4 regions of the Paenibacillus sp. SAF-068 genome follow, and region 3 is predicted to be linked to each of the others. Evidence: riboswitches for the same ligand, from Rfam matches in the RefSeq annotation. Region 3 holds a riboswitch; each other region holds the start of a gene.

Region 1 (5,692 bases), on a different contig from region 3:
TGTTCTCCAACTACATGAAAGGGATTGCATTTGTGGATGAGGTCGCTGCGATCTCGGAAGCATTCAATCATCATCCTTTTATTACGATTGACTATACAACGGTTACGCTCCGTCTCACGTCATGGGACGCAGGAGGTATCACATCTGTAGATATCAAGGAAGCCGGGCAATATAACGAAGCGTATGACAAAATGAGGTCGGAATAACGAATTCGGTTATTATCGCGCGGCCGGAAGTGAGTGAACCATACATGTCAGACTATAATCAGAAACAACCTCTTATTGCTGTCGTAGGCAGTCTCAATATGGATCTCGTGGTGAAGACAGATACGATTCCGGAAGAGGGAGAGACGGTGAGCGGTGAGGAGCTGTATTATCTTGCTGGTGGTAAAGGGGCAAACCAGGCTGTTGCCGCTGCGCGTTTAGGTGGACAGACGACGATGATTGGTGCGGTGGGCTCGGATGGTTTTGGCGAACGTCTGCTGCACAGTCTGACGGAAAGTGGCGCAGATGTCTCGCAGGTTCGCAGATTGGAAGACATGGTTACAGGAACAGCTTCCATTTGGCTCTCTCGGGGAGACAACCGGATTATCGTTATTCCAGGTGCGAATGGGCAAGTTGTGCCTGAGATGCTGGAAGACGCGGATACGGTAGAAAGCCTGACTGCAGCCGCAGCGGTGCTGCTGCAGCTGGAGATCCCGCTGCCAGCGGTTACCCGCGCCGCCCAACTGGCGGCTGAAGGCAGCGCACTGGTGGTGCTCAACCCGGCTCCCGCGGTGCCGGGTCTGCCCCAGGAGCTCCTGCGGTGCGTCGACGTTGTCACGCCGAACCGCAGTGAGCTTGCCGTACTTACCGGCCGGGATCAACTCCGGCCGGAAGACCTGGATGCGGCGGTCGCAGAGCTCGCCGCATCCCTCGGGGCCGCTGTCGTCACGACGCTCGGCCCCGAGGGGGCTGTGTACGCGGCGGCGCCTGGTGGCCGCGTACAGGCAGGGCGTGCCGGCGCATGCCGTGCGCCCGGCTACGCCGTAAGCGCCGTCGATACGACCGGCGCTGGCGATTGCTTCAACGGCGCGTTGGCGGTAGCCCTCGCGCGCGGTGAGACGTTGGACGCGGCCGTAGGCTTCGCCATGGGTGCGGCCGCGTTGTCCGTGACGAAGCTCGGCGCCCAGTCTGGGATGCCGTCCGCACATGAAGTTGAGGCCTTTCTGGCCGAGCATGCGGCAGAGGCCTAATCAATAGCATAACAAAGAGGCTCTTATTTTCCCAAAAGGGGATTAAGGGCCTCTTTGTTACACGTGTGCAGAGATTATTTCTTCTCTGATAGCCACATGGCGATATTGGCAATCTCTTCATCCTGCAGTTTGCCCTTGAAGGAAGGCATACCGCCACCTTTACCTTTGACAATCGTAGTGTAGATCTTCTCCAGATCATCCTGGCTGCCGATGTTTGCTAGAGCAGGTCCTACACCGCCCTGAAGCTGATCCCCGTGACAGGAGATACAATTGGCTTTGACCAGTGCTTCAGCCTGTCCGGCATCCAAAGTTACTTCCGGCATGGTTGGCTTGGCTTCTTCAGCCACTTCTTCTTTCCCTGGAAGCGTAAACATTAAAACAATAGCTAAAGCGCATGCTGCAAAAAATACTCCGCTCATGATCCATTTGTGCATCCCTTATGTCCCCTCCAGAATGAAAGATCATCTAACCTGAAACTATCCATATCATTATAACGGAACCTGTACTGACATCATAGCATTTTGTGGGAATTTTTTGAACTAATCACATAACAAGGGGCAGAAGTTGTTTTTTTTGCAATAGATTCTAACCACGTGGCCCTTCATAGACCATGCAGTGGAAGGGCATCAAGCCGCTCGGAGTCTGTCGTTCGTATGTATCCTGCGTGACAAATCCACTCTTCAGATAGACTTGAATGGCACGAGTGTTCCAAGTGAGCACTTCCAGATCAATCTCATTCGTGGGATTTCGGCGAATAGCTTCCTGTACAATGGCCGTGACAAAGGCTGTCCCTTGACCCTGTCCGCAAAGCTCTGGATGCATCCCGAGGCCAATCCGGGTTACCCCTTGAAGTGGGAAGTATTGAGCAAATCCACTTATACGATCATTCTGATCCAGGACGATCGCATATTGCTCCTGCCGCAGTTGTGCATCTCCGAATTCCACTTCCAGCGCTTTCATCTGCTCCCAGGGGAGCCAGCTATAGATATTGTAAGGCGGATCATACTGCCAACTGCAGATGAGCTCCGCATGTTCTTCTTGCATCGGTACAACATGAAACGTCACAGGGGCTTCCTTCATACGTCTGCATGCTCCTTTCCTTGACACAGAACTCTTAGTTCACTCTACAAAAGAGATATTGATTTGGCAAGTTTCCCTTTACCAGAAAAAATATGAAACAAAAGTTCCGGTAATTCCGTTTATATTATAACAGGGTGGGTAAAAACATCATAAGGGCACGGACGAACGAACGCAAAATGAACCTGTTAATGTGGCAGGATATACCCCGAGTGTAACTTGCAACATGAATCAGGATGGAAGCACAAAAAAACCGCCGGATACATTCCTGCGGAGAATGTACCGGGCGGTTCTGTTATGCTTCTTGTTTCGTTCCAGTATGGTTCATGGTTACAGTATCATGTTGCTCAGCTTGTCCCTAGTCAAGGGCCAGTGATTCATACGCGTCCGTGCTCATAATCCGTTTAGCGCCAACATAACGATTGGCCCAATAACTTTCACTCAATGCACTGATCGTAACGCCTTTGGAAGAAGAGGAGTGTGCGAACTTTCCATCCCCTACAAAGATTCCTACATGTGATACGCCTTTACCTGTAGTATTAAAGAATACCAGATCGCCAGCTCTCATTTCCATGCGGGATACGGAATCACCCATGTCGAATTGGGAACTCGATTGGCGTGCCAAATCAATCCCCAATTTGTCGAATACATACCGTGTAAATCCGGAGCAGTCAAAGCCGTTAAGCGTTGTTCCCCCACTTTTGTATGTAGTTCCCATTGCTGAATCAATTACTTTATCCATTTTTGAATCTGCGAATGCGCTACCTGCACCAAGCGATAATGCGAATGTGATGCTAAGTACAGCTGCGGTTAATTTCTTCTTGAACAAGAGATATTCCCCTTCCAACGCCTGCGAGGTTAGCTTAAGGATTCGGTTGAAGGTCCCCTATGATCCCTCTGTAGCAAGATCAATTCACCCATAACTGGTTCCCCCGCTTCCCAGGTGCCAGGAATTTGGCTATGCTAGTTATGCACCTGCGAAATCAAGAAATGACGATTTAATTTTAAGTAGTTACAAATATGAATGTAAAGATTACAAAGTTGTTACTAAAAACTCACTGCGATTATTGTAACAGAGGAGTGCGGCTTTGGCAACGTTTAGCAAAAAAATTAGCAAAAAAAACCTCGACCTTTGACGGGAAAAGGTTGAGGTTTGCCTATTTATAAGTACATATTAGGCCATGAGTTTAACATGTGATGGTAACAATTTTTAAACTATCTGCTCTCACCTTTGGCTATTTTGGACTGCCATAATCGGAAATGGCTGCATATTTTCCACAGACTCAATAAACATCTGGCTAGTGGATACGTCTGTTGTAGTATAAGTCCGGTAAGCCCCGTTAATAACCATGATGCTGAAGTGAATGCCCCGAAGACGAGCAGATGAATTCCGCCCAGCAGGAGTGCAATGCCGATTACGGCGAAGAGATGACGCAGTGCAATCCAGAGTGCCATGAGAGTACCGTGAGCCCCGCCTTCTCCTTCAGGTGCCGAGACACCGAACTGCATGTAGAGCAGGGCATGGTGGATCACCCAACCATATACAATCCAGGCAGCAACATAAGGTATACCAGGCACAAGTAATTGAAGGGAATGGAATCCATCCATGAGGATCGAGTAGAGCTTCGGTATGAGCCAATAGGCGGGCAGAAGTATCAATAATGTACGTATGGTGTGGAGCAGCAGCATCGGTTTCCACAGAATTTTGATTCCGCGGACGAATGGGATACGCTCCTCTGTAGAATTAAAGTGCTGAAGGGAGTAGAGCAGTCCGGCCTGAATGAGGGGGCTGATCAACATGCGAATTAGCAGCATGCCCCCCAGGATCCATAGATAACGATGAACCTCCGGATGGGTAGACAGGTTAAGTTGGCTTTCCATTTTGAACAAAAGTGTACTCAGCTCCCCGGCATCAGGATCTGGATAGCGCAGGAGAAGTGGGATGACCGCCGATTGTACGATTCGATAGAAGAAATATCCCCAAATGAGTTGATAAAGAAATAAGAGTGACGCAATGAACATATGCTGACGGACGAGAAACCAGCCTTCACGTATTTTCGCTTTCACCGTTTCCACCTCACCATGACAGACCTCCGAATATGGCTTCTATTAGTTTGGTTACACTCATGCTCCAGCGGGACTTCGTCTGCTCATCCAGTCCGGATTTCAGGAAATTGTTCATATGGCGGTTCTCCAGCACGATCGTGTACAGGGGATCGGTCATGGCCCAGGTTACGGGGGATGTGTGCGTTAATTTATAAGTAATGCGATCTTCTTTGCCATCCCATTGCTTGGTGAGGGTGTGTCCGTCTTCAAAAGCAATTCGAACAGGAACCGCGTTGTAATCACTACCTTTTTTTGCGATCGTCACGGATGACTCGTACAATGTTTGGCCGTCTTTCTGTACAGGCGTAACACGAATCTTCTCTACAGCAAAGTCAGCCATCCCGTTACCATAGACGTATTGATCAAAATAATCAGACCAGGAAGTGCGGGTCACTTGTTCCACAACGTTCTGAAAATCAGCCGAAGTGGGATGTTTGAAGCGGTACTTCTTCACATAGGTAGAGAGAATGCGTTCCATCTTTTTTGTGCCGACTTGATGTTCAATACCCAGCAATACAAGCTTGCCGCGTGTGTAAACATTGGCAGCATACTCATTCTGTGAATCGAACTTCCAGGATTCCTGTGTCAAAGACGAAGGAGACGTAATCAGGCCTGATTGTACCGGCAGATTCGGAATCAACCCGTATTCCTGCTCCATTAATTTGTCTTCTGCATAAGAGGTGAATCCCTCATCCAGCCAGGCTTCCTCGAATTCGTTGCTGGCAACCATGCCATAGAAATACTGGTGTCCGATCTCATGGACTACGGTACGTTCCAGGTCATAACCTGGAGTAGTATCATCGGCTCCAAAGGCTGTAACCAGCGTAGGGTATTCCATACCTCCAGCACCGTTCCCCGCTTTGGGTGGAACAACGATGGATAAGGTAGCGTAAGGATATGGGCCAAACCATTTGCTATAATTGGCTAGTGCGGCTTTAGCGGCGTAGAAATAACGTTCTTTCAAATCCTGATGAGCAGGATCCAGATATAACTTGATTCGTACACCGGGCACATTGGGTGCAGAAAAGGGTTCCTCGGCGTAGACAAAATCCGGTGAAGCTGCCCAGGCGAAATCATGCACATCATCAGCATAGAATTGATAGACCTTTTCTCCGTTCTTCACCACAGCTTGTTGTGTCGGAAATCCGGTAGCAGCAACTTTGTATGTTTCAGGCACCCGAATACGCACACTATATATACCGAAGTCGGCGTAAAACTCTGAATTGCCATGGTATTGATGCAGATTCCAGCCCTCCGTTGTCCGTCCGCGTCTGC
Region 2 (5,692 bases), 1.5 Mb from region 3:
TGACGTACCCTTCATGTCATTACCAACATCATCGATGATAATCCCTAACCGTTTGTGATTCGATGAGGAGTCTGAAGCTGCAGCTATTGGCCCTCCTGCCGTTATGCCTGCACAAACCACAATCAACAATGCCATGCAACCTGCAATGAATCGATAATGTCTTCTCTTTTCCTTCATCATGATTCCCTCCCCGTAAGTTTCTGTGATCTCATTGTTTGATAATGAAGGGAGTAATATGTAAGCCAAAGCCTTCCTTTATAACAAGCCCCCTCCCGCCGCTGGAGACCTGCATCTTGAGGCAACAACGCCATCATCCCCTCGTTTTCACCTTTACATTCACACAAGAACTGTCATTGAACCGCATAAAAAAGAGATTAATTAGAAAAAATACTGTAATTTGTCAGGTTTTCAAGGTAGACATTATTTAGTAGAATCAACAAATGAAAGACGTTAATACTTTTTTTATTTCTTTCCTATGATTTGCGAAAGGAGGTTTTGAAAGGGTTTACATGAAATAAATACCAGACTATCAGCTCTTCTTATTGTTATCCCTGGTCGCGGTTTCTCCATGTAACCATTTACCATTATTGAGGAGGATGAAAATAGTGAAATTCAAATTCAAAAAAACGATCAATGTTTTATTGGCCTGTTTAACAGCTCTGCCCCTCATGTTAAGTCCTACACAAGTTTCGGCGGCAAGTGATGCCAACATTAATTTGTCCTCGGAAAAACAACTGATCAAGGGCTTTGGTGGCATTAACCTCCCTGCCTGGATTGGTGATCTGACGCCTGCTCAACGTGAAACTGCTTTCGGTAACGACCAGAATCAGTTAGGCTTTTCAATTCTCAGAATCTACGTCGATCCCGATTCCAATAACTGGTATCGTGAAGTTGCCACAGCCAAACGGGCTATTGAAAAGGGGGCGATCGTATTCGCATCCCCGTGGAATCCTCCAAGTAGCATGGTTGAAACATTCAACCGTAATGGGGATACAAATGCCAAACGTCTGAAATACGACAAATATGCCGCATATGCGCAACATCTGAACGACTTTGTAACCTACATGAAAAATAACGGTGTAGATCTGTATGCCATTTCTGTGCAGAATGAACCGGATTATGCCCATGACTGGACCTGGTGGACTCCACAAGAGATCCTTCGATTCATGAAGGAAAATGCCGGTTCCATTCAAGGTACCAAAGTCATGGCGCCTGAATCCTTCCAATACTTAAAGAACATATCCGACCCAATCCTGAATGATCCGCAGGCCCTTGCCAACATGGACATTCTGGGAGCACACACGTACGGAACCCAGATTTCGAATTTTGCGTACCCTCTCTTTAAGCAAAAAGGAGCTGGTAAAGAACTGTGGATGACTGAGGTATACGTTCCGAACAGTGATAACAATTCAGCAGACCGCTGGCCTGAAGCACTGGACGTTTCCTATCACATGCACAATGCCATGGTAGAAGGTGATTTCCAAGCTTATGTGTGGTGGTACATCCGCAGACAGTATGGTCCGATGAAAGAGGACGGTACTATAAGCAAACGCGGGTATAACATGGCCCACTTCTCCAAATTTGTACGTCCTGGCTATCTCAGAGTGGATGCAACCAAAAACCCGGATACAAACACATTTGTTTCTGCCTACAAAGGGGATAACAAGGTCGTTGTCGTAGCAATTAACCGTGGAACTTCAGCCACAAGCCAAAAATTCGTTCTGCAGAATGGTAATGCCTCCACGGTGTCCTCATGGGTTACGGACAGCAGTCGCAACCTGGCAAGCGGGGCCTCGCTTACCGTATCCAATGGAGCCTTTACGGCACAACTCCCGGCTCAGAGCGTAACAACATTTGTTGCCAATATTACTGGCGGGAATAACGGCGGAAATACAGGCAGTGGCACTACGTATGAAGCAGAGACCGGAACGACACTTACGGAAGCTGCCATTGAAACGATCTATCCTGGTTACACTGGTTCCGGGTATGTCAACTTCAATGCAATGACTGGTTCAGCCATTCAATGGAACGCTATTAACAACACGATTACAGGCACCAAAAACGTAAAGTTTCGTTATGCGCTGGAAAGCGGAACCCGTAACCTCGACATTTTTGTTAACGGAACCAAAGTCATCAGCAACGAGCCCTTTCCGGCAACGGGAAGCTGGTCCACATGGATTGAAAAAACAATTCAGGTCCCCATGAACACGGGGACCAATACCTTGAAAGTTGTTACGACGGGAACAGAAGGACCGAATGTTGACAGCATTAATGTTACCGCAGCACAATAAATATCAAAAATGCAAACAAAAAAAACGCCTCAAGCGTTAGCTTGAGGCGTCTTTTTATTAGATGCGGTCGAGAGGACTCGAACCTCCACGGGGGGTTAGCCCACACGGACCTGAACCGTGCGCGTCTGCCAATTCCGCCACGACCGCATATTGTATCTTCTTTAATCTCGGCGACAAGAAATAATATATCATGCGGAATCTATCATGTCAACACTGAAAATAATAACATAAAATCCCGAACCAGACATTTATGTCGATTCGGGATTTACCTTTAACAGCTCATTGTTTGGTTCGTTAAAACGAAGGGATCATACAAATTACAGCTTGGAAGGCCAGTTGCCATACCATGCGTAACCGCCTCTTCTTTCTTTATCAATATCACTTAATTTGTATTTGACTACCCCATCACGACCAATAAAGATGGGTTTATCCGTTCCGATCTCATAGAAGCGTGCCCAAATCGGTGCCGCTTTGGAGTCAGCGATAATTTTGCTATCTCCATTTGCTCTTTCATACCTGTAACCCGTAATTTTCACCTTGTTAAACCATTGCTCTGCTCCTTTAATGGATGCGGTAATTTTCGCGTTGGCAGGTCTCGTTTTGAGAAATTTAACAATCGTTACACTCTCTCCAGCTGTCAGCGATGGTACTTCATAGATTCTTGCGCTTGCCGGTTTAAGGGAACTGGAGTCATGTTGTTGTCCCCATGCTGTCAGCTTACCGCCTGAAATGACCTGTGTATTCAGGATCGCATCTACGCCCTTAGCAACTGAATTTTTACTTCGATTGGCAAGTGTGCTGTCGATAAATGAGAAATCGCCTTTACGCGTTGCTACTTCATCCAGCATGTACATTACGTTGATCATGGCATCATCATTGTAAGTGATATGTTTGTGATATCCGGAGCTTTGATAGACTTGTGGCCATCCGCCGTTCGAATACTGCATATTGATCAAAAAGTTAATTCCTTTGATTGCAGCTGCGGAGTAACGAGGATCATTTGTCTTTTTAAATTCTTTCGCCAATCTTCTAATTTCTGAGTATGTAGCCTTATTGTCTATCGTGGACTTCGCCCACTCTCCGCTGGTTTGTTTATAATCTTTTCTCCAACCTCCATTCGGCAGCTGGTTCTTCAAAATATCAGAAATACTCGCTGTTGTACCCGATGCATCCGCAGCAGATACCGTCCCTACAGGAAGAACTGCCATTCCAACTGTTGAGAATACCATCGTGCATGCCAGAACAAAAGTAATTATTTTCTTCGCTTTCAAATGTAACACTCTCCCATGTTCATTTTGATAAAACCCAGAATTCAACCTTGCCTATAAGGCCAGTTCCTAACCTCCCTAATTTAGATGTATAACAAAATAGATCTATTTTCATCCAATATGTGGTTTGGATACTGAGATAATATGCAAAAAATATATTTTTGTCAATATATGCAACTTAATCAATATAATCTCTTTAATTCTACATAACGGAATAGTTCTTTCAACTCATGACAAACCTATTTATTTATCCAAATTCGTTCTAAACGAATCAATAATGACGTTTTTGTCATGAATGATACCCAAACTTAATCGCTTCTTGCATATAAAAACCGTAATTCCGATAACATTGGGGCACTAAGAAGGGCTTTAAATGGGTTTGACAATTACGCATTTATGCAATATAGTTTCAAATAGTTACAAAAACTTAATTATTCATTTGCCGAGTTTCATGTTTGAAAACGGGGGAACCATTTTGGGTGAATTATTCTTATACATAGGAAATATAGGGAACCTTCTACCGAACCCTTAGCTAACTCCGTAGGCATCGAAGGGAGAACATTGATTTTGAAAAAACTGATTATCTCCATTTTTGGAGCAGCTGTACTATTTACATCCGGGGCAACAAGCACAGAGGCTAGCAGTATCAACTCCGTAGTGAACAACATGACAGGTATACCTTACAAATGGGGTGGCACGACTGTAGCCGGCTTCGATTGTTCTGGTTTTATGAGATATCTCTTCAACAAATATAGTATTGAATTGCCACGTACTTCCCAGCAGCAAGCCAAAGCAGGTACTCCTGTATCGAAAAGCAACATTCGTACAGGTGATCTGGTGTTCTTCAATACGACGGGCAAAGGCATTTCACATACAGGTGTATATATCGGCGGCGGACAATTTGCTCACGCCTCCAGCAGCAAAGGTGTCAGCATCACTAAAATGACCAACCCTTACTTCAATGATCGTTACGTGACAGCACGTCGGGTAACTGGACAGTTTATGTATGATAAAATGTTGGGTAAAATGTAGGCAAAATTAATAAGAGGAGGCTCCGGATTAACCCGGAACCTCCTCTTTTGTTTGCTTCCCATTTATGCGAACAGTCCTTGGACTACCCCCATGTGCACTTAATGCAGCGCCTTCTGTACTCGCATCGCGCCCTGAGACAGGGCATGTCCGCCTCCTACAGCTCCGGCCACGGCAACGGTCTCCATGATCTCCTGATCAGTAGCACCCTTGGCACGGGCTTCTTCTACATGGTAGAAGGTACATACCTCATTGTTGGCGAACAATCCAATGCCGAGCGCAATCAGCTGTTTTGTCTTGGCATCAATCACACCAGGTTGAAAACATTCTCCCGTAAACTCATGATACGACTTGACCACACCTGGCAGCACATCGCTTAATGCTCCAATCTGATCCTTGTAGGCATGAACTTTATCATTCATCAATGTCATGGCTTGCAGCACACCCTCTCGGCTATAGTTACAGTTCTTCCTCACTGTACCTATCTTCTCTCCTGAGTGAGTCAATTATGCCAAGTAATCATGGTAATTCCAAACAATTAAACGTCTCATGGTTCAGCCATAGTGCTAGGCTTTTACTCACCAAGTGGGCTCTGGCGCGGTTCGCTGAACAACTGATATCGGTAACCACGATCCAACTTGACGACACGTCGATTCTGACGACGGATAAGTACTTGCTCCCCATCCCAGGCAACAACAATTCCGGTTACATCGTTCGATTCCAGCTCGTCCCGTACTACTCTGACTTTCTCACCTGACAGACGCAGGGCGTCCAATTCTGTATCACTAATCATGCGCATGGCTCCTATATTCCAAATTTATTTACAAAAAGAGACCTAAATGAAAAGTCATTTAGGTCTCACGTGACTGTATTGGACTGTCATGTCATTCGAAATTATGTCCCGACTGAAAGTTACCGCTGCGCGTGCTCTTTGCTGTCGTTCTTCTCGAACCAAAAATCAAGCACTTTGGCGGACATCACACGTTCTTCAAGGTACTCCACTTGATGCGGTGTAAATTGTTCTTTCCAAGAGAAGGACAACTCTTCGCATAAGCCTACAATCGTCAGTAATTCTGACCAGGCAACGTAGCGTTTGTACCAGAA
Region 3 (5,692 bases):
GTAATGAAAATGAATAATTTTCATTGTTTTCACAAGGTTTCTTTCACAGCATCTCCAGCTTCTTGCTGAATATACGCACATGTCAATAAAGAAAAAGGTACCCTGAACAGCTTGAAATCGAAGTCTGTCAGGGTACCGCTATATAACAAGTTGAAGTGGATCTTAGCGAATCGCTTGCTCAAACTCGGTACGGATGGTTTGTTGCAACTCTGGCCGACTCAGGACGTCATAAGCTGTTGCAGCAAGTGCTTTTGCTCCCAAAATCATGCCATCCAGCGCGCGTTCCTGAAGCGCAAGATCACGGAAACCTATGGAGTGCAGGGTATGAACCTCATCCACAACACGAATATAAGGGTGAATTGCAGGGCATTTCAGGGAAACGTTACCGATGTCCATGGAGCCATGATCGTTACCACTTACAATCTCTTCCTGCGGGATGCCGAGTTCCATGAGATTTTGACTGAATGCGGCTGAGAATGCTTCATTGGTAACCATCTCGTCATACGACGTTTCATAATTGGATGTCACAAGCTTGCAACCTGTCTGCAGAGCAGAGCCCTCAGCGATTTGAATCACACGTTCTGTGAGGATATTTAGTTCTTTGCGGGTTGCTGCACGTACATAAAATTGAGCAGAAGCATAGTCAGGAATGATGTTTGCTGCCTGACCGCCGTTGTTGATTACCCCATGGATCCGAACGGTGCTTTTCACTTGTTGCCGGAAAGCATTAATTCCGTTGAAGGTTTGAATGACTGCATCAAGTGCGTTGATGCCTTCATGCGGGCTTGCAGCAGCATGTGAAGAGCGGCCATGGAATTCAAATTGCACAGCATCGATAGCCAGCGAGCTGCCTGACTTTTCGTAGGCATAATACGGATGTGCCATAAGGGCAATATCACAGTCATCGAACAGGCCTGCTTCTGCCATTGGTACTTTGGCACCACGTGTCTCTTCTGCGGGTGTACCAAATACTTTAATCGTTCCACCTACTTCATCCAGAATGGATTTCAGCCCAACAGCAGCTCCGAGACTCATCATGCAGATCAGATGGTGACCACAAGCGTGACCGATCTCCAGCAAGGCATCATATTCGCACAATAATGCAACAGTAGGGCCGGGTTTGGCAGCGGAATACGTGCCGATAAAGGCTGTCTCCAGTCCAAGGATTGGAGCCTCTACAGTGAAACCGTGGTAGACCAGTTCTTCTTTCAAACGGGCAGAAGCGAGATACTCTTCATTTCCCAGTTCGGGGTTGGCACCGATATATGATGAAATGGCTTTAAAACGGGAAGCATATTGATCAATAACCGTCAGAATTTGTGATTTGTTAGATGTCATTAGTGAACTCCTTATGCAAAAATGAAAATAATTCATTAATTATATCATGTTTGCTTTATTTTTTCAGAAACAAGTCAACATTTGTAATGTCAAAATGCATTGCATAATCATGCATTGTACTTTATAATGACTCAGTCATCAACATGAGAAGCATACAACGTATTGTAAGGGGAGAGAACAAGGTTGAAATTGATAAGTCGTTACACCATGATGCTGTTGACCTTTGTCGTTCTGCTGACGACTGCCGTTCCTGTGGCACTTGCAAGTGGATCTACAGATAATTCAAGCAGTAAAAAGCTGGTGCTCGGTACAAGTGCCGATTTTGCACCCTATGAATTCCATAAAGTAATTAATGGCAAAGATGAAATCGTTGGTTTTGATATTGAGATTGCCAAAGAGATTGCCAAAGATCTTGGCGCTGAGCTTGTAATTGAGGATATGGGCTTCGACGGCCTGCTGCCTGCATTGCAGAGCGGGCGTGTCGATCTGGTCGTTTCAGGCATGACGCCGACGGATGATCGGAAGAAAAGTATCGACTTTTCTGACACCTATTATAAATCAAAACAAGTCATTATGGTTCGCAATGTGGATAAAGACAAGTATCCAACCATGGCAGAACTCGAAAATGCAAAGATTGGCGTGCAGAAAGGTTCAATTCAGGAAACGATCGGCCAGAAGATTCCGGGAGCGAAACTTACTGCGCTTGATAAAATCTCGGATATCGTGCTTCAACTGCAAACGAAACGTATTGACGCGGCAATCGTTGAGGATACCGTAGCAGCCGGTTATTTGGATGATATCATTGGACTTGCTGCTGCTGTCCCGGACGAAGAGCAAGCAGAAGCTGCAATCGGGATTCGTAAAGGTAATACCGAGCTGCTAGCTGCAGTAAATGGAACGCTTGAGCGCTTGAAAAGTGAAGATAAAATCAACCAGATGGTGACGGATGCCAGTCTCCTGATGGCGGATAAAGCGAACAAATCACAAAATATTTTCCAAGTATTCTGGGAGTACAAAAGTTTCTATGCAACAGGTGTAGGCTACACCCTTTTATTGTCTGCACTTGGGGTTATCTTCGGGGTTATTATCGGGTTGATCATCTGTTTGTTCCGACTGCATGATGTTGCGATTCTGCGTTGGATCGGTACAGCTTATGTTGAAGTCATCCGTGGCACACCGATGTTGGTGCAACTGATGATTATTTACTACGGTTTTTCCCTGAGCTTTGGTATTAACTTCACTGCTCTTCAGGCAGGTATCATTACACTCTCAATCAATAGTGGTGCCTATCTGGCAGAGATTTTCCGTGCAGGTATTCAAGGTGTGGATCGTGGTCAGTTGGAGGCAGCACGTTCATTGGGTATGGGAAGAGGCGCGGCGATGCGTTATATCATCTTGCCACAAGCCTTCAAAGCTGTCTTACCAGCGATCGGTAATGAATTCATAACCATCATCAAAGAATCCTCCATTATCTCCGTAATCGGTATGGTGGACATTATGTATCAGGCCAGTGTTGTCAAAAACATTACGTACCAAGGCTTGAGTCCATTTTTGATTGCAGCGGCCATTTATTTTGTAATGACATTCATTTTGTCCAAGCTGCTGGGACGACTGGAAAGGAAGTTGAGTGCAAGTGATAGACGTTAGACAATTACACAAATCTTATGGAAATAACAATGTGCTTAAGGGCATTAACGTGACGATTGGCAAAGGTGAGGTTGTCGTAGTTATTGGTCCTTCCGGTTCGGGAAAAAGTACATTCTTGCGTTGTCTGAACCTGTTGGAACAGCCTACCTCGGGTGAGATTGATTTTGAAGGCGTGTCAATCACCGATCCGAAGCACAACATCAACGCAACTCGTGAGAAAATGGGCATGGTGTTTCAGCATTTCAACCTGTTCCCACACAAAACGGTAGAGCAAAACATTACAATTGCTCCAATTAAAGTGAAGAAACAATCCACTCAGGAAGCGGAGAAAATTGCTGCTGATCTGCTTAACACTGTGGGCTTGTACGATAAAAAAGATGCATTCCCGAATCAGCTGTCCGGCGGACAGAAGCAACGGATCGCCATTGCCAGAGCATTGGCCATGCAACCGCATGTGATGCTGTTTGACGAGCCTACCTCGGCGCTGGACCCTGAGATGGTCGGCGAAGTACTGGATGTCATGAAGCGTCTTGCAGAAGGCGGGATGACCATGGTCATCGTAACACATGAGATGGGCTTTGCACGTGAAGTGGGAGACCGTATCCTGTTCATGGATGGCGGGGTTATTGTGGAAGAGGGAACACCTGATGAGGTGTTTGGAGCACCGAAAAATTCACGTACACGTGATTTTCTTGCAAAAGTACTCTAAATGAAATGATCGATAGCGTTACTGACTTCGAGTCGGTGGCGCTATTTTTTTATGAAATAATAACATACAGGATTCGAAAAAGTAACTATTCTGTTACCAATTATAAAGGAATCATAATGCCCAACTTTTCTAAAGGTTGCTGTATTCTTACATAAGCTTACATGCTAGAACCATTTGGTAAGAATTACTACAAGTTCAGGTTACAAAATTGTGATATATTGAACACTGCCGAAACTTCCGGACAGGGAGTGCGGGGGATGTAACGATGCAGAATGTGCAGGGGGAAGATCTACAGCACACTGCTTGGGGTGAATTAGGGGTACATATCGTTTCAACTGTAATGATGAACCTATAGGGTGGGCTCCTCATCCGAATCCGACAACTAACTTCGCAGGCACAATGAGGGAGGAAGACCATGATTAACAAGAAACGTATAGCCAAAACAGCAGTAGCATTAATGACAACAGCAATGCTCATTCAAGCCGTTCCGGCTCACGCCGATTCAGTTCATGTGGCCAAAGAGGGGGATACCTTCTACACCTTATCGAAACAATACGGAGTAGCAATCAACACGTTAGTTAAAGCAAACAATGACATCTCGCCTTACAATATTTATGGTGGTTTGAAAATTACAATTCCCGGTAAGGCAAACCATGTAGCTGCCGCGGCGGCGGAAAGCAAGGCCCAAGCCAAAACGGTTACGACAGCAAGCTTGGACGTGAACACAGATAACAAAGTGGTTCAAGCCTGGGGTAAAACATTTGATTACAGCAAAGCTGTGAACGTGAAAGCAACGGCATACTCTGCAGATCCGTCTGAAAATGGAGGATGGGGTGCTGTCGATTATTTCGGGAATGACCTTGAACTGGGTACGATTGCAGTTGATCCAAGTGTGATTCCACTTGGAACCAAAGTACTGGTAACTGGTCACAGCCATCCAGGATTGCCAAAACAGGCTTTTGTAGCCACGGCACGTGATGTGGGCGGTGCAATCAAGGGGCACCGGATTGATATCTTCATCCCGGGTAGCAAGCAATCTGTAAGCACATTCGGTTTTCAGGATATTGAGCTGTACATTCTGAAATAGAAAGTAAATTATAATTAAAAGAATTCAAACAGGGTGTCTGCCAGTCGCTAACTTGCGATTGAACAGCACCCTTTTATATTCTTATTTATAATACGGTCAGCCTAATCTTTGGCCTTTGGCAATCCCAGCATTTCGTCCAAGGTGACCAGTTCATACCCCCGATTACGCAATTCCTCAATAATCTCTGGCAAAGCCTCAATCGTGCCGTTTAGATTAGATCCTACACCGCCTCCTGCATGTTGCAGAACGATGGAGCCAGGTTTGACGGCAGACAGGATGTTATCTTTCACCTCTGTCTTAGAAAGGCCTTTCCAGTCCAGTGAGTCTACGTTCCAGTTCACAATGCTATAGTGTTGTCTGGCAGCCCAACGCAGCTGTTCCTCATTAATGTCTCCATAAGGCGGACGAATCATCTTGGGAGTATATCCCGCCAGACGTCGAATTATATCCCCGGTATGTAAAATTTGTTTGCGAAAGGCATTCATCGACAGCTTACTGAATTCCGGATGATTGTAGCTGTGATTGCCGACCATATGCCCTTCCTTAACGATGCGTTTCACCAGATCGGGATGCTTCTCAGCACGACTACCTACGATAAAGAATGTAGCTCTGACATTGTATTTCTTCAATACATCAAGTACCTGTGGAGTAAACCGTGGATCAGGTACATCATCAAAAGTCAGTGCAACTTTCTTTGTTGAAGGACCATTGGTTTTGAACGTATCGGCATATTTTTGACGTAATTGTCCCAATGTCAGTTGTTCTTCTTCCCCGGAATCTGAACCGGATACCGATTCACCTGGAGGGCTTGAAGAATCCCGAGATGAAACCGGTGCATGATATCCTCCGAAGAAAATAACGATAACCATCAGCATGATGAGGCGTATGCGCATAATATCAGCCTCCTTTTC
Region 4 (5,692 bases), 2.2 Mb from region 3:
TTGTTAACTTTATGTTTGAAAATCCGAATTATATGATAGTTATCATCCCATAAATGTCCGCTTTTTGTCAATAGTATCTGTTGAATTTAATGAATAGATTCTGATATTTAATATTTATGTCATTTTATATAACCTATTGTGTTATTTGTGTGGCGAAGTGCAGGGAGGACTATATATAAGGAAGGACTACATATTAATGAATCAACAAGATCGGCTCTAGCCGGAAAAGAGGGGATCAAATCTAAGGATATGCAGTTCATGGATAAACATGACGAGAATATGCGTTTTTTGAGGAAAATGCCTGGCTGAAAAAGAAGGTTTAAAAAATACTTTACTTTTATTTCTGAACCCGGTATAATCAATTCTGTTGCCGATTATTTACGACATGCGGTCGTGGTGGAATGGCAGACACGCTATCTTGAGGGGGTAGTGGGCGTATGCCCGTGGAGGTTCGAGTCCTCTCGACCGCATCATATGAACGATGAAGAAGAAGCTTTCCTTTAATGGAGAGCTTCTTTTTTTGTGTCTTTTCGAACAGTCGGGTATCCAGGGGTGAGAAAAAAGGCCATCCATTCCCGGGGGTAATGGTGCTCTACCTTCCGGCACGGGTGGCCAATGTACTATTTTTGCAGCAAATTCTTGATATCTTCTTCAATCTTGTCAGGTGTTGTTTTCGGAGCATAACGCTTAATTACCTGTCCGTTCTGATCCACAAGGAATTTGGTGAAATTCCATTTGATTGCTTTGGAGCCAAGCAGGCCTGGTGCTTCTTTGCTAAGGTGCTGGAAGAGAGGGTGAGCGCTTGAGCCATTCACATCAATTTTCTCAAACATCGGGAAGCTTACGCCATAATTCATCTGACAGAACTCGGCGATATCGTCGGAAGAACCTTTTTCCTGTGCAAATTGGTTGCTTGGAAAACCAAGGACTTCAAACGGGGCATCTTGGAACTTGTCTTGCAGTTCTTGCAGACCTTTGAACTGAGGGGTAAGTCCGCATGAGCTTGCGGTATTTACAATCAGTAACACTTTATCACGGTAGTCGGACATTTCAACTTCTTGGCCCCGAAGGGTATTGACTTTGTATTCGTAAACTGTCATCTAATCGCCTCCATGATATCATCTGATACCTCTTATTATATTGGATGCAATTAAATAATGCAAAACTAATATGGTGTTAAAAGAACCAAAACGGGCAAGTTGTGCAGAATACGTGAATGAAATGCGAAGTGACTTTCGTCAGAGTGAGAATTAGATAGCCTTGAAGAGATGGATAGAGTATAACCATGTTGTAAGCGTTATTATGGATCGGTATTGGCGAAAATCTGTCGATTCGGTGATCTGTACGGACTTTACACCGTCATGGTACGGGTGTATGATTCATAACGTAATTTCAATTTAAACTAAATTGTACCTGAAAAACGAAACAAACGATAATATCGCTCGATCTGATCTTAAGATATACGAACGATGTTTTAATCGCTGAGTTTCCATTCAGTCATGAGTGGGAAACGGGGGAACCAACAGAATGCGCTGTCCAGGACAGTAGGCATTCATGGGGTGAATTTTCCGGTGACAGCCGGAAATAGGGCGACTCTCGCGCCCGAATCCGTCAGCTAACCTCGTAAGCGTTAAAGGGAGAGGCAACAAGCCGTACGCTGGTTCATGGTGTTTTCGCCATGGATTCTTTAAGAAGCGTTCGGGAGGCCTTGGTCCCCCACGCTTCTTTTTTGTTGTCTTTTCACGCCAAGGGAGGAACGAATGATGGATACTGAGATGATCTTAGTGACTGCTCCAAATGAAGCAGGACGCAAATTTATCAAATTGCTGATGTACAAAAAAATGCCGTTTGCCGTTCTAACCAACAGTGCAGGGGAAGAGCGCAGACTCCGTAGAATCGGGGTAGAGCATGTCATTCGCATGAATACGGCTGCAGCTCAAAAATGGTTTTTGCCGCAGGGCAGCGTGGGCAACGTGTTTATTTTTGAGAACAGCCTGAACCTGACTTGCCGTTATTTACAGATCTGCCGTTCATGGACATCGAAATCCCTGTGCGTCATTACGGAACAGAGTCATCCAAAGGGCATCTATCGGGGCATGGGCGCAGACCGGATTGTATATTCACTCAATGGGGAAGTCGGCTTTCTCCTCAATGGTTAATGCCATAGCTTGTGATTGCTCAGGTGTAAGGTGCCTGTTATAATTGAATGTATCGATAAACGGAAATTTGAGGAGACTCATGCAAGATGGTGAGTCTTCTTTTTTATGCTTACAAGGAGGAATTGGCGTGCCGGATGTAGGTGGATTAAAGTGGTTGTTTTTTGATGTTGGAGATACGCTGGTGGATGAATGGGAGCCGGTTGATGATATTATCGGACAGTTCGTCCGCGAAGCCTGTGCTTTGGGGTATCCGGTAAAGATTGAGGCGGTACGCGAACTGTTCGCGAACTGTTACCAAAGTTATGAGCAATGGCCTATGAGAGTGGCGATTCGCACATTCGTTGACGACGAGGGACACCAGAAACAGATTCAGGACAAGCTGAAGTTTCAAAAAGATCTTGAACGTCCTTTTCCTTCAGCGGATTCCGTTCTCCAGCAGTTGTCACGGTATTATCGCATTGGCATTATTGCCAATCAGAGTCCCGGAACGGAAGAGAGACTGGAGAGTTACGGACTGCGGAAGTATGTTGATGTTCTGGCCTGCTCGGCTGAAGAAGGGGTGTCCAAGCCAGATCCGGAGTTATACGCGGTGGCCCTGAAACAGGCAGGATGTACGCCAGAGGAAGCCGTCATGGTCGGGGATCGGATCGATAACGATATTATACCTGCTCGGAAGCTGGGCATGCGTACGATTCGAATTATGCAAGGTTACGGAAGATTCCAGCCAGACCGATCGGAGGACGAACGTGCGGATTGGACTGTTGATTCATTGGATCAACTCCTGCCGTTACTGGTGCCGAATCAGGATTAGGTGATTATTAATAAAAGAAGGCTGATCAATCTGGTATCGAATACCGGAGTTGATCAGCCTTTTTAGTATTTTATCAATAAGAACGTGATTAGAATAACCGGATCGTTTGAATGATCAGATAGATATTCAGCACCACGATAATCGAGGCAATGACCCATGAAATGATGTTGAGCCACAATTTGTTGGCGAATGCCCCCATGCTTTTTTTGTCACTCGTGAACATCACCAGGGGAATTACCGCAAAAGGCAATTGAAGCGACAGCACAACCTGGCTCAAAATGAGCAGTTCTTCTGTGCCGTGTTCTCCTGCAATCGCTGTGACAATTACCGCCGGGATGATGGCGATCAGACGTGTGACCAGTCGGCGCAGCCAAGCTGGAATTCGAATGTTCAGGAAGCCTTCCATCACAATCTGTCCAGCGAGTGTCCCTGTAAGGGTAGAATTCTGACCTGATGCTAACAACGCCACACCGAACAGGATACTTGCAACCGTTGTACCCAATAGAGGTGTCAGCAGATGGTAGGCATCTGCGATCTCGGCAACCTGTGTCATGCCGGCACTATGGAATACAGCAGCGGATACAATCAGGATGGCCGCATTGATGAACAAGGCGAGTGTCAGCGCGATTGTAGAGTCCATGGTCGAATAACGAATCGCTTCTTTTTTGCCCTGTGGTGTCTGTTCGATCTGACGCGTCTGCACAATGGAAGAATGCAGATACAGATTATGCGGCATCACGGTTGCTCCTATAATACCAATGGCAATATAGAGCATGGCAGGGTTCTGCAGGATCTCCACATTTGGGACAAAACCATGGAGAACACCGCCCATATCCGGTTTTGCCAGGAACAGGTCAATCCCGAAGCAGAGGGCAATGGTCGCCATCAGCACAATAACGAGAGTTTCCAGGGCGCGGAAGCCTTTATTTTGCAGCACCAGAATCAGAAGTACATCAACTGCGGTGATGATAACACCGTACAACATGGGGATGTTGAATAACAGCTTTAACGCGATGGCAGAACCGATGACCTCAGCCAGATCGGTAGCTGCAATGGCAAGTTCGCACAGAATCCATAACATCATGACAACAGGCATGCTGAAGCGTTCACGACAGGCTTGAGCCAGATCCCGTCCAGTGACGATGCCGAGTTTTCCAGCCAACGATTGAAGTACAACGGCCATCAGGTTCGAGAGCAGGATGACGGATAACAAGGTATACCCGAACTGCGAGCCGCCTGCGATATCTGTTGCCCAGTTGCCAGGGTCCATGTAACCTACGGCAACGAGGTATCCTGGGCCAACGAAGGCGAGAAATTTTTTCCACCATGCAGCATTCTGCGGAACTTTCATGGAGCTATGCGCTTCTCCAAGGGAAGGGGCCATGCCTGCAGTAGACAATGATTCTCTTGAAGGAGCGTTGAACGGATTTTTTTTACTCATACGATAATCACCTGACTTTGGAATATTGATGCGGGACAAACCGCGCATGATATATCTAAATTTTTATGTTTATTGTTACATTGTACTCCTTCAATAATTTTTGTCTAGTGCAACTTTTATGTATTAACACAAAATTTCGGTTCTAATTCGTAAAAGCCCCTTCGTATATTACCCAACCTCAGGAAAAATACAGCCATGGTGTTAAAATGCATGAAAATAATAAAGTTGTAAAAGCTGATAAAGATACAACTTGCGTTTCAAAATGAGCCAGAAGTTTAAATTGAAAGCAAGGCAGTTAAAAACTATATGGATAAGGGAGAGATTCTAAATGGAAGCTTTATATACAGCAGTAGCGACAGTTAAAGGTGGACGTACAGGTTCGGTGACTTCTTCGGATGGCGTACTCAAACATGATCTGAAAATGCCCAAAGAGCTTGGTGGTTCCGGTGGTGAAGGTACCAACCCTGAACAGCTCTTCGCCGCTGGATATGGAGCATGTTATGAAAGTGCACTTGCCAATGTAGCACGTAAAGCAGGTGTAAAATTGGAGAATGTGGTCGTTACAAGTAACGTATCCATTGGTAAAGACCCTGCGGATGACGGTTTCCAATTATCTGTTCGCCTGGACGTGAGTATGCCTGGTGTCGATCACAGTCAAGCAGAAGATCTGGCGCGCAAGGCACATGATTTCTGTCCGTATTCCAAAGCGACACGTGGTAACATTGATGTTGTATTGAACGTAGTCTAAGATTCGACTCCCGCAAGTAAAGGGGAACATATAGAGCAGGGGTATTGCTAATACCTGATGTTCGATTACAAAGCCCTGCTGGCAATCGGCAGGGTTTTGTTGTTGATTATAATATAAGGACATGATGCAGGAGATTAGATGCCGGATCGCGTACTATTTTACATACTTGCACTCCCACTTCATGCTACACATTCCATAAAGGGGGAACGAAGATGAGTATTGAAGAGATGATCGAGCGCCGATTTGTATGTACGAAATGCAGGGGCACGGATTGTAACATTAAGGAAATTTCCATGTCAGGAGCTGGCCTGAGCAAGATGTTTGATATACAACATAACCACTACCTGTTCGTGACCTGTGCTTCCTGCGGCTATGTTGAAGTATTTGATCCGGATGTTTTGAAAGGTAAAAAACAAGGGCAGGTAGGGACAATTCTGGATATTCTGTTTGGCGGGTAGACATGCGCGAGTTGACATTGAACTGAATTTTCTTTAATATAACTTAGTACTGAGTAGTGTCATTGCATGAACCAA

What was found. Region 3 has a riboswitch for cyclic di-AMP ahead of ACTHPG_RS11845 (3D domain-containing protein). Riboswitches for the same ligand answer to the same signal wherever they lie in the genome.
Region 1: another riboswitch for cyclic di-AMP. It lies ahead of ACTHPG_RS27815 (C40 family peptidase); the one in region 3 lies ahead of ACTHPG_RS11845 (3D domain-containing protein).
Region 2: another riboswitch for cyclic di-AMP. It lies ahead of ACTHPG_RS05485 (C40 family peptidase); the one in region 3 lies ahead of ACTHPG_RS11845 (3D domain-containing protein).
Region 4: another riboswitch for cyclic di-AMP. It lies ahead of ACTHPG_RS02440 (hypothetical protein); the one in region 3 lies ahead of ACTHPG_RS11845 (3D domain-containing protein).

What each region holds. Positions count from the first base shown of each region.
Region 1 is NZ_JBQCJX010000012.1:16,080-21,771, forward strand. It holds gene ACTHPG_RS27795 (4a-hydroxytetrahydrobiopterin dehydratase) at 1-206, shown strand, start outside; gene rbsK (ribokinase) at 251-1,234, shown strand; gene ACTHPG_RS27805 (c-type cytochrome) at 1,309-1,668, opposite strand; gene ACTHPG_RS27810 (GNAT family N-acetyltransferase) at 1,820-2,314, opposite strand; gene ACTHPG_RS27815 (C40 family peptidase) at 2,670-3,140, opposite strand; cyclic di-AMP (ydaO/yuaA leader) riboswitch at 3,144-3,281, opposite strand; gene ACTHPG_RS27820 (hypothetical protein) at 3,527-4,378, opposite strand; gene ACTHPG_RS27825 (M1 family metallopeptidase) at 4,389-5,692, opposite strand, start outside.
Region 2 is NZ_JBQCJX010000001.1:1,219,066-1,224,757, reverse strand. It holds gene ACTHPG_RS05505 (divergent polysaccharide deacetylase family protein) at 1-180, opposite strand, end outside; gene ACTHPG_RS05500 (carbohydrate-binding protein) at 597-2,291, shown strand; tRNA gene ACTHPG_RS05495 (tRNA-Leu) at 2,354-2,438, opposite strand; gene pelA (pectate lyase) at 2,609-3,571, opposite strand; cyclic di-AMP (ydaO/yuaA leader) riboswitch at 3,990-4,121, shown strand; gene ACTHPG_RS05485 (C40 family peptidase) at 4,127-4,591, shown strand; gene ACTHPG_RS05480 (carboxymuconolactone decarboxylase family protein) at 4,690-5,019, opposite strand; gene ACTHPG_RS05475 (hypothetical protein) at 5,163-5,381, opposite strand; gene ACTHPG_RS05470 (hypothetical protein) at 5,501-5,692, opposite strand, start outside.
Region 3 is NZ_JBQCJX010000001.1:2,752,180-2,757,871, reverse strand. It holds gene ACTHPG_RS11860 (M20 family metallopeptidase) at 163-1,338, opposite strand; gene ACTHPG_RS11855 (ABC transporter substrate-binding protein/permease) at 1,522-2,985, shown strand; gene ACTHPG_RS11850 (amino acid ABC transporter ATP-binding protein) at 2,972-3,694, shown strand; cyclic di-AMP (ydaO/yuaA leader) riboswitch at 3,911-4,107, shown strand; gene ACTHPG_RS11845 (3D domain-containing protein) at 4,110-4,781, shown strand; gene ACTHPG_RS11840 (polysaccharide deacetylase family protein) at 4,883-5,674, opposite strand.
Region 4 is NZ_JBQCJX010000001.1:584,669-590,360, forward strand. It holds tRNA gene ACTHPG_RS02430 (tRNA-Leu) at 388-470, shown strand; gene ACTHPG_RS02435 (glutathione peroxidase) at 621-1,100, opposite strand; cyclic di-AMP (ydaO/yuaA leader) riboswitch at 1,470-1,645, shown strand; gene ACTHPG_RS02440 (hypothetical protein) at 1,761-2,159, shown strand; gene ACTHPG_RS02445 (HAD family hydrolase) at 2,287-2,970, shown strand; gene ACTHPG_RS02450 (Nramp family divalent metal transporter) at 3,059-4,354, opposite strand; gene ACTHPG_RS02455 (organic hydroperoxide resistance protein) at 4,740-5,159, shown strand; gene ACTHPG_RS02460 (zinc ribbon domain-containing protein) at 5,372-5,617, shown strand.